3 regions of the Rossellomorea sp. FS2 genome follow, and region 3 is predicted to be linked to each of the others. Evidence: riboswitches for the same ligand, from Rfam matches in the RefSeq annotation. Region 3 holds a riboswitch; each other region holds the start of a gene.
The links. A riboswitch is a leader RNA that binds a small molecule or an ion and turns the genes downstream of it on or off. The one in region 3 is predicted to bind cyclic di-AMP.
Positions count from the first base shown of each region.

Region 1: it holds a riboswitch for cyclic di-AMP, as region 3 does, so the genes downstream of both, ACNA6I_RS16555 (cation:dicarboxylate symporter family transporter) here and ACNA6I_RS17265 (potassium channel family protein) in region 3, are expected to answer to the same signal.
Region 2: it holds a riboswitch for cyclic di-AMP, as region 3 does, so the genes downstream of both, kdpF (K(+)-transporting ATPase subunit F) here and ACNA6I_RS17265 (potassium channel family protein) in region 3, are expected to answer to the same signal.

Region 1 covers NZ_JBLRVS010000005.1:11,542-14,815, reverse strand. The annotation lists gene ACNA6I_RS16560 (serine O-acetyltransferase) at 1-154, opposite strand, end outside; gene ACNA6I_RS16555 (cation:dicarboxylate symporter family transporter) at 264-1,523, opposite strand; cyclic di-AMP (ydaO/yuaA leader) riboswitch at 1,610-1,748, opposite strand; gene ACNA6I_RS16550 (SGNH/GDSL hydrolase family protein) at 1,959-2,753, opposite strand; gene ACNA6I_RS16545 (sigma-70 family RNA polymerase sigma factor) at 3,047-3,274, shown strand, end outside.
Region 2 covers NZ_JBLRVS010000005.1:321,127-324,400, reverse strand. The annotation lists gene kdpB (potassium-transporting ATPase subunit KdpB) at 1-242, opposite strand, end outside; gene kdpA (potassium-transporting ATPase subunit KdpA) at 259-1,893, opposite strand; gene kdpF (K(+)-transporting ATPase subunit F) at 1,943-2,011, opposite strand; cyclic di-AMP (ydaO/yuaA leader) riboswitch at 2,401-2,537, opposite strand; gene ACNA6I_RS17990 (DUF2294 domain-containing protein) at 2,770-3,135, shown strand; gene wrbA (NAD(P)H:quinone oxidoreductase) at 3,176-3,274, opposite strand, start outside.
Region 3 covers NZ_JBLRVS010000005.1:170,751-174,024, reverse strand. The annotation lists gene ACNA6I_RS17270 (TrkH family potassium uptake protein) at 1-878, opposite strand, end outside; gene ACNA6I_RS17265 (potassium channel family protein) at 881-1,537, opposite strand; cyclic di-AMP (ydaO/yuaA leader) riboswitch at 1,701-1,831, opposite strand; gene ACNA6I_RS17260 (DUF1206 domain-containing protein) at 2,024-2,860, shown strand; gene ACNA6I_RS17255 (dicarboxylate/amino acid:cation symporter) at 2,916-3,274, shown strand, end outside.

The sequences.
Region 1 (3,274 bases), 160 kb from region 3:
CATGAAGGGCGTGCCCGATCCGGTACATCACAACAAGCCAGAAGGTCGAAGCATTGAAGAAGCTGATGATCAATCCTTTCGGGGATAACCCATATGCCCTGTAGTCTGATTTGATCAAATGGAACATGCGGTCCACATCCTTCGCCTTTTTCATCCAGTCTAGCCCCTGGATATGAAGGGAATATGGAAGAGATATTAGGGATTTGTAAAGAATGAATGACAAAAAAACCCCCGCTCAATCGATTCTTGAGCGGAGGTTTTTCCTAACCAGCCTTCATGACTTCATTTCCATGATCTGCGTCATACTGTCCTTCTGATTTGGACATGACGATAGCGGCAAGTGTGTTACCTGTTAAGTTGACGACGGTACGGGCCATATCCATGATCCTGTCGACCCCTGCGATGAAGGCAAGGCCTTCTGCCGGTACCCCGATGGTACCTAACGTGGCAAGGAGGACGACGAAGGATGTACCAGGTACAGCAGCCATCCCTTTCGATGTCACCATAAGGACAAGGATGAGGGTGATCTGTTGCATGATGGAAAGGTCGATGCCGTAGACCTGCGCGAGGAACAGGGCGGCGATGGCCTGATACAGGACCGATCCATCAAGGTTGAAGGTGTACCCGATCGGTACGACGAAGGATACGATGGCCTTCGGGCAACCCATCTTTTCAAGCTTCTCCATGACGCGTGGAAGTACGGTCTCGGAGCTCGATGTACTGAAGGCGAGTAGAAGCTCATCCTTCAAGTATTTAAGTAGAGTGAAGATGTTCACTCCGGCCCATTTGGCCACCAGTCCCAATACGACGATCAGGAAGAAGATCAAGGCCGCATAGACGAGGCCGACAAGCTTGCCGAGTGATACCAGGGAATCGATCCCGAATTTAGATACGGTTACCCCGATCAGGGCGAATACGCCGAGTGGTGCGACCTTCATGACCATGTTGACGACGTGGAACATGGCATGGGAAACGGCGTCAAAGAATTGAACGACCGGTTTCCCCCGTTCCCCGATGGCTGCCACTCCAAGTCCGAATAGCACGGAGAAGAAGATGATGGCCAGCATGTCCCCTTCCGCGATGGATTGGAAGAAGTTTGTCGGAACAATATGCAGGAAGGTTTCTGCGATGGTTTTGTCTTTCTGGTCTTCTGATGTATCCACGTAGGATTGGATGTCTGTCTTCTCAACAGATCCTAGGTTGACGTGACTTCCAGGATGGAACACGTTCGCCAGGATGATCCCGAGGATGATGGCGACGGTCGTGATGACCTCGAAGTAGATGATCGTCTTTGCCCCAAGACGGCCGAAAGCCTTTCCGTTCCCGGTACCTGCCACACCGACGATGAGAGTGGAGATGACGATCGGAATGACAATCATTTTAATCAAACGAAGGAAAAGGTCTCCCAACGGCTGGAGATACGTAGCAACACGCGGGTCATTAAACCAGATGACCCCGACAAGGATACCCAGGATCAACCCGACGAAGATCTGGGTGGCTAAACCGAAACGAATTTTTTTCATAGATGGTCCCCCTCTTGGATGATGTGCGTAAAGCAAAAAAAGACCGTTCTTAAGAAAGAACAGCCTTTTGGTTGAAAAATAAAGGTTCTTTCTCTCAACTGGCATACGGAGTTAACTGTCGGATTCGGGATTGAGAGTTCCCTACCTGGTAAAAGGATTCACCCCAAGGTATTGAAATACCACTTGCATGATTCCTCCGCTCGATCGATTAAGCCATACTATTTAGTTGTAGTGGGTTGACTTTATTATCCTAATAAAGTTTTATTTAGAAGTCCACAAAATATAATATACAACTTTAATCGATATACTGTCAAATGTTTTTTAAATAAAGATATTTCAGAATAGTTATTTATTAGGTTTTTTACCTTTTGCAGGATATTTCGTGTATACAAAGATCTATTTAAAGCTAAAAGTAAAACCCGGCACACGCCGGGTTCAATGGGACTTATCCACAAAATAATCCACCATGAAGGACGCCCATACTGCATTCCCATCCTTATTCGGCAGCTCCTTCTTTGTCACCTGAGATTCGACATCCTTCCAAGCCTTCCAATGATCTATGTATGGATAGTGATGATCCTTGGCATACTCTCTCAGCTTCTTCTCTTCCATTGGGTAATAGTGAGCATCGGGGATGGGGTTGGAAGGCTGTAGAAGAATCATGATATCAGGATTCTCTTTCTTGAACGCATCCAGGATGGCAGTAAGATTCTTCAGCCTTTCCTTCATATCGATGCGACTATTATCCGCAAGAAGAAACGGTTCCAAAAGGAGTAGATCCGGCTTTTCTTTCGCCAGTGGAAGATGAAGTCCATCCTTCACCACCTCTCTGGATGTCCTTCTTCCGACTTCATGGATGGAGACGGAGAGGAGCTCTTCTCCGTATTCTTTCGTCAAGGCCTCTTTCACCGTATCCGGCCAGGCTCCTGCTTCATCCGATGTCGAGGATGACCCGGCAATCATCATGCGTACAGGCTTTCCTTGGGCCGCTTTTTCCCTGAAGAGCGGCTGAACATCACGTGGTAACCCATTGATCCTGTCCAATATCTGCATCCGATGCCTTTCCTTTTCTGCTTTCTCCTCCGCTTCTGCACGTTCTCCTGCCAGCACATCCTGGTGCGAGGCATAAGCCGACGCCTGCACTTCCTTCACCTCCCCTTCCCAGTGATACTTGCCTCCGATCACCACCGAGGAGGTCAATAGTCCCAACACAACCAATCCGATTCTCATCCACTCGTCCCTCCAATCTATGAACTCTATCATATAAGAAGACAGTGGCAATATTTGTATATCTGTGTAGACAACCTCACCATAAATTATGACAAATTCATTAATCAATTTTCACTTTTCTTGAATTGACAGAAAACTTGAGGTTTTCTTAAAAGAAACTTCCGTTATCCACAGGTCCAAGCGGCTTTACCCCCTGATGCAGGGCTGATTGGGGCTTTTGCCACCCATCCTTTTCTCCCTTACTGTGGATATACCGGGAAAACAGAGCGGCGCCTGCTCAAAAGGAATCGAAGATGGAACCATTTGAACTCGTCCATGAACAGTACAGCCAGATGATCCACAAAATCATCCACACCCTGCGCATCTATAAGAATCATCATGACTATTACCAGACCGGCTTGATCGCCCTCTGGGAGGCATATATGAAATTTGAACCATCTAAAGGAACGTTCACGTCCTTCGCTTATTCGTATATCAGGGGACGGATTCTGTCTGAGCTAAAGAGGGAAGTACAGGTAGAA
Region 2 (3,274 bases), 150 kb from region 3:
CCCGTCCCTCCTGGGCTTTGTGGTAAAAACACCTGGATGAAGGAAATGAAGAACCCAAATTCCACTACGAACATGATGGGATTCTTGACCATCCTTCTAGGGTCCAGCTTCATGATTGATTCTTTCAGTGCGTTCCATAGTAACGATGAGTCCTTGCTATTCTTATCAACAGAAGGCGACGGCACCTCTCTTACCGGTGAGATGATGTCCTCCTCCTGATCCTTCAACAAATGGTTTCCCATTTCTTATCCCTCCAGCTTATAGTGTTAAATATTCTGCAACAGGTCCCAGCACGAGGACCGGGAAGAACGTCAGCGCTCCCACGATCATGATCGTCCCCACGAAGATGGTGCCGAATAGGGGAGAATCTGTACGGAAGGTTCCGATGCTTTCCGGAACAAGCCGCTTCTTGGCCAGGGATGCAGCGACAGCGAGCATGGTAATGACTCCGAAGTACCGCCCGATGAACATGACGATCCCCGTGGAAATGTTCCAAAATGGCGTGGCATCCCCCAGGCCTTCAAACCCTGATCCATTGTTGGCTGCAGACGACGTGAATTCATACATGACTTGCGTCAGTCCGTGGAACCCTTGATTGGAGATGGCATCCGTCCCTGCATGGACATAAAGGGCGATGGCCGATGCACCAAGTATGAGGAGCGGTTGGATCAGCATGGTGACGGCTATGAGCTTCATCTCGCGGGCTTCGATCTTCTTACCAAGAAACTCCGGAGTCCTGCCGATCATCAATCCCGATAGGAAAACGGCGATCAGGACATACATGATGACATTGAGGAACCCGGCACCCACACCACCGAATACGGCATTGAGGAGCATATTGGACAGAGTCAGCATCCCGCTCAAAGGCGTAAGCGTATCATGCATGGTATTGACCGCACCCGTCTCTGAAGCCGTCGTCACCATGGCATACAGGATCGACTCCCCGGGACCAAACCGGACTTCCTTCCCTTCCATGCTCGCCCCATTGATTCCGAGAGCATTCAATGCCGGGTTTCCATGCGATTCCGCCACCATTGACAGGGAGAGCATGACAACGAACATCATCATCATCGAGACGAATAAGAGGCGTCCTTGCTTCTCATTCCCGATCATCCTTCCATACGCGAAGGGAATCGCCGTAGGCAGAAGGAACATCAAAACGATCTGGAGCATATTGCTGAACGACCCCGGATTCTCAAACGGATGAGCCGAGTTGACTCCAAAGAATCCACCACCGTTGTTCCCGAGCTCCTTGATCGATAAGAATGAGCCTACGGGACCCCGTGCTATCTCCTGACTCCCACCATCCACGGTCTGCACGGTAACAGATGGTGAAAGCGTCTGTGGTACCCCAAGGGCCACGAAGATCAAGCCGGTGATGAACGCTAGGGGCAATAGCACCCTGGTGATGGAACGGATGAAATCAACGAAGAAATTCCCCGCCCCCTTTCCGGCTAACAACCGGATAAAGGCCATCACCCCGCTCAACGCGGTTGCAGGTGCAGCGAACATCATGAAGAGAACGCCCGCCATCTGGGCGAGATACGACAAACCGGTTTCACCGCTGTAGTGTTGAAGATTGGTATTCGTCATGAAGCTGATGGCCGTATTGAAAGCAAGGGACGCATCCATCCCTTTGATCCCTGCCGGATTCAGGGGAAGTACCCCCTGAAGTCTGAAAACCAGGTACACGAGCGCGATCATGAATACGTTCGTCAGAAGCAGGGAAGCTGCATACCTCTTCCAAGTCTGATTGATCGCCCGGACACCGCCGAGCCGGAAGAGGATGTTCTCTGCCGGGAGGAATACCCGGTCAAGGCGCGTCCGCTCCGTATTGAATGCCTGTGCTAGATAGAGCCCTACAGGCTTTGCCAATAGAATGACAATGAACATGATAAGTACAACTGAACCAATCGTGGAAACCACTTTCCTTCACCCCATATCAAAATTTCTCTGGATTTAGCAACACATAACACAGATAGAACACCAGGATCAGAGCGATCGCCAACATCATCATTTCTCTTCATCCTTTCCCTGTTCCACAATGGACCCGGACCATTTCAATAGTCCTGCCATCGCCAAGGTAAGTACGCCCGTGATGACCATCATCCACACATCCCCCATCTTGATTCCTCCTTTACTTTTTGGCCCAGACCGAACAAAATAGACCAACGCACACTTCTTCCCCATGTGAAAATCATGAACATGATCTTCATAGAATTGGAGAAAAAGCACACATTGGTCTACTTAATGCCCAGCAGGCTTCATGCCTTCTTTGCATTCTGTCTTCCACGTATTCTTTTTCGTATAGGCATAATAAAAAGACCTACATACACAGGCTGCCCCTCACGTCACAGATGTCTGCAACAAGAGATGCCCCCTGATTAAGGCGGTCTTGTGGACCTCCTTCGCTTTAGCCGACGAAGTTAGCTGACGGGTAGGATGGCGAAAGAGTTTTCTCATCCCTTCTACACAGTAGAATTAACCCCAAAAAATTGGTTCCTCCGCTCTCATTCGAGATTAGGCCGGTTGATGCTGTTGTTTATGAAATTGATATTACTCCGAGTTCATTCCGTTGTAAACGAGGAAAAACCCGATAAAACAGTCATATTCAATCAAAATATTATAAATAACTTCAATTTACTACCCAATACTCACTCAATCTTATTATTTCTATTACTTCAATACAAAAAAATAGGATTGACATCCCCTACCTTATGGACGTACGATTGTCGTTGAAAAGACGTACGCGGAATTCAGGAGGATCTTATGGCAACGAAAAAACGATTAGAGGCCGAGCTGAGCGAAGCCTTCATCAAGCTCCAAAGGGAATTGATCGGGAGGGGACCACAGGAAACGAGGACCTACATCGTCGAAGATATGGTGATCGCACGGTTCAAGGGCGTCCTCACCGTAGAAGAAAAGCATCTGGTGGAACATGATAATGGACGGAAGCTCGTGAAGCAGATGAGGCAGATCCTCCGGGAGATGTACGGGGAAAAATTCGAAGCCGTCGTGGAAAAGCTGACGAACTGCCACGTCCTTACAAGTCATAGCGATATCAGCACCAGGTCCGGTGAAAGGATCGAAGTGTTCGTCCTTGACCGGAATCTCGAGAAGGAACTGACTCAATAAAAAAAAGCCGCAGGGAGCGATCCCTGCGGCTGATTCTGCGTTATTGGTTACCTTGCTTGACCCAGCCAGCGACGGTGACGGTACGTTTTGCCTGATGCTTCACGGCAGGCTCAACGTTTTCGACCATATTGCCTTCCTG
Region 3 (3,274 bases):
AGGACCGTAAAGAAAAGAGTCGGACTTTCCATCTCACCATAATCAAGCGTATTGAACCCTGCGGTCCTCGGTGTCACGGCCTGAAAGTAGGAAGCCAATCCTTTGTCACCGAGAGAAAGAGGTCCCAGTGTACCCGGGTTGTTATACTCCAGGACGAAGATGATGATCGTTGCTACCACATTGATCAAAAGCGTACCCAGGATCATGATCTTCGAGTGGAGGGACAGCTTCTTAAACGCACGTGATTTCCACCCGTCCACCAAGACGGTGAATCCTATCCCACCGATGATGAAAAGGAAGGATAGAGTGAAGGTGATGACCGGATTCCCCACAAATCGCATCATGTTGTCGGGCCACAAACCGAATCCGGCGTTATTAAAAGCGGAAACAGAATGGAAAAGGCTATAAAACAAGCCTTCTGACCACCCGTATCGGGGCACCCATTGAGTGGCAAGGAAGGTCATTCCGATCCCCTCCACCAGCAATGAAAAGGTGAAAAGGTATTTCACGAGCATGATCACCCCGCCCACAGAGGTCTGATTCAACGACTGTTGCAGCAACAGCCGTTCCTTGAATCCGATCTTCTTCCCGAGCATCATGACGATCAGGACAGCGAACGACATGATGCCCAGCCCTCCAAGCTGGATCAGACACATGACGACAATCTGACCGAAAATGGTGTAGACGGAACCGGTATCGACAACGGCAAGCCCCGTCACGGTCATGGCTGAGGTTGTCGTAAAAAGGGCTTCGAGCCACGTGATCGGCTCTGTCGTCGAGATGGGAAGCTTCAAGAGAGCCATACCCACCATGATGAAAAAGGCAAAGACTGCCACCAGCAGCTGCGGTGGACTTAAATGGATGACCCTGTACTTCATGGTTATACCCCTTCTTTTTCAAATCGATTGATATCGCGATTATGGCCGATCACAATCAACAGATCTCCCAGTTCAACCGTATCGTCTGCACTCGGTGAGACAATGACCTCATCCCCGCGATGGATGGCAATGATATTGCATCCATACCGCGCACGGACGTCAAGATCCATGAGCGTACGGTTCGCAACTTTGGACGAAGCCCTGACCTCTACGATGCTATGCTCCTTTGAAAGTTCGATGTAGTCGATGATTTTCTCCGATGTCATATGATGAGCGATTTTTTTCGCCATGTCCCGTTCAGGATGGATGACCTTGTCGGCACCGATCCTTTCAAGCACCTTTTGATGGTACGCATTCGACGCCTTCACCCAGACCTCCTTGACACCCAGCTCTTTCAGAAGCAGTGTCGTCAGGATGCTCGCCTCCACGCTTTCTCCGAATGATACGATCACGTGATCGAAATTACGGAGGCCGAGGGATCTCAATACGGACTCATCCATGGCATTGGCCTGGACGGCGTGAGTCGCCACATCCGCGTAGCGCTGAACCACCTCTTCGTGCAGATCGATTGCCAGCACCTCTGTATCAAGCCTGCTCAATTCCTCCACCAGGTTCCCCCCGAATTTTCCAAGACCGATAACGGCGAATTGCTTTTTCATGATGTACTCCTCCAACTGACTTTACTGATATTTTCGTATCTTTTGTTGTTTTCCACTTGTTCATTCATCTTCCATGATGAATCATGCTGATTCATTAAATGAAGGCACAAAAAAGACCGCAGGAACTAAGCCTGTGGCCATCGTCTATACGATTCCAAGGTTCATTCACTCCCATTTACGCTTACGAGGTTAGCTGACGGATTCGGGCCATGGAAGCAGCCCTACCTTAAAAAGGATTCACCCCTAATGAACTCGGGTCCCCCGCTTCTTTGCAGAATTAAGCGATGATATGATATAAAGCAACCAGCTTTGATGATAGATATATTACTCCTAGACACATTCGTTGTCTATAACTATTTTAGCCTTTTTTTCGCGGGGAATGAGAAATGGATGAACCACCATCATTTACTTGCTCCGTCCATGGTTTCGAACCCTGCGTTTAGGGAATATTGCTTATAAAATGCAAACTGAAGGGAAGAAGTAGCCATGGCTGACATTACATCGGTCCTGCCTTCCGGTAAGGACAACTCAAAGGATATCAAACCATGGATCAGGGGGTTCGCCCGCATAGGATTCATATCAAGGGGACTCGTCTACATGCTGATTGGCGCCCTGGCCGTCATGGCAGCTTTCGGAGTGGGCGGAAGCACATCTGACTCGAACGGCGCATTCGCAGCCATTGCATCCAAGCCTTTCGGTGAGGTATTATTATGGATCGTCGGCATCGGACTTCTCGGCGTGGTCATCTGGAGCTTAATCCAAGCCATTACCGATCCTGAATACCACGGAGATCAGGGGAAATCCATCGTACGGAGGATTACCCACATCTTTACGGGTGCAGCTTACGGGATCCTCGGCTTCAATGCCATTGCCATCGCCCTTCACGCCAAAGGCGGCTCGAGTTCTGAGCAGACCATGTCTGCAAAGCTCCTTTCCCAGCCTTTCGGTCAATGGATTGTCGGCATCATCGGGCTGGCTATCATCGGATTCGCGCTTCACGAGCTTTACTCGGCTTATACAGAAAAATTCGCGAAGCAATTCAAGAAAGGAAGCATGTCAAAGCACGAGTGGAAGTTCAGTAAAAGGACCGGAAAAATCGGTCTCACTGCCCGAGGCATCGTATTCCTTCTCGTAGGATACTTCTTCATCCGGACCGCCATCACGGCTGACCCCGATAAAACCAAGGGATTGGACGGGGCACTATCCGAAATTGCCCAGCAGCCTTTCGGACAATGGCTACTGGCCATCGTGGCGGCCGGCCTGTTCCTCTACGGGGTCTTTGAGATCCTCCGAGGGAAGAATCGACATTTAAGCATATTCTAAGCCCCTCTCCGGGCTTTTTTATATGATGACAATCGTAAGAAAAGAGGGACCAACTATGAAGTCATTATGGACGAAATACAAAAGCATATCCCTGATCACGAAAATCACCGTTGCCCTGGTCCTTGGGGTCATCGCAGGGGTAATCTTCGGAGAGCGTGCCGCCTCCATATCCATCCTGGGGGACATCCTCATCCATCTCCTGTCGTTCCTGATCATCCCCCTTATCCTCTTCACACTCATGACAGGTGTGAACCAAACGAGCATCAAGGAACTTGGGAAGACGGGGAGCAAAGTGTTCCTCTACTACGTTCTTTCATCCGCTTTCGCCATCATCGTGGGGTTAGCCGTCGCGAGCATATTCCAACCCGGGACCGGAATGGAGCTCGATCAATCTCAGTCATTCGACGTTCCCGA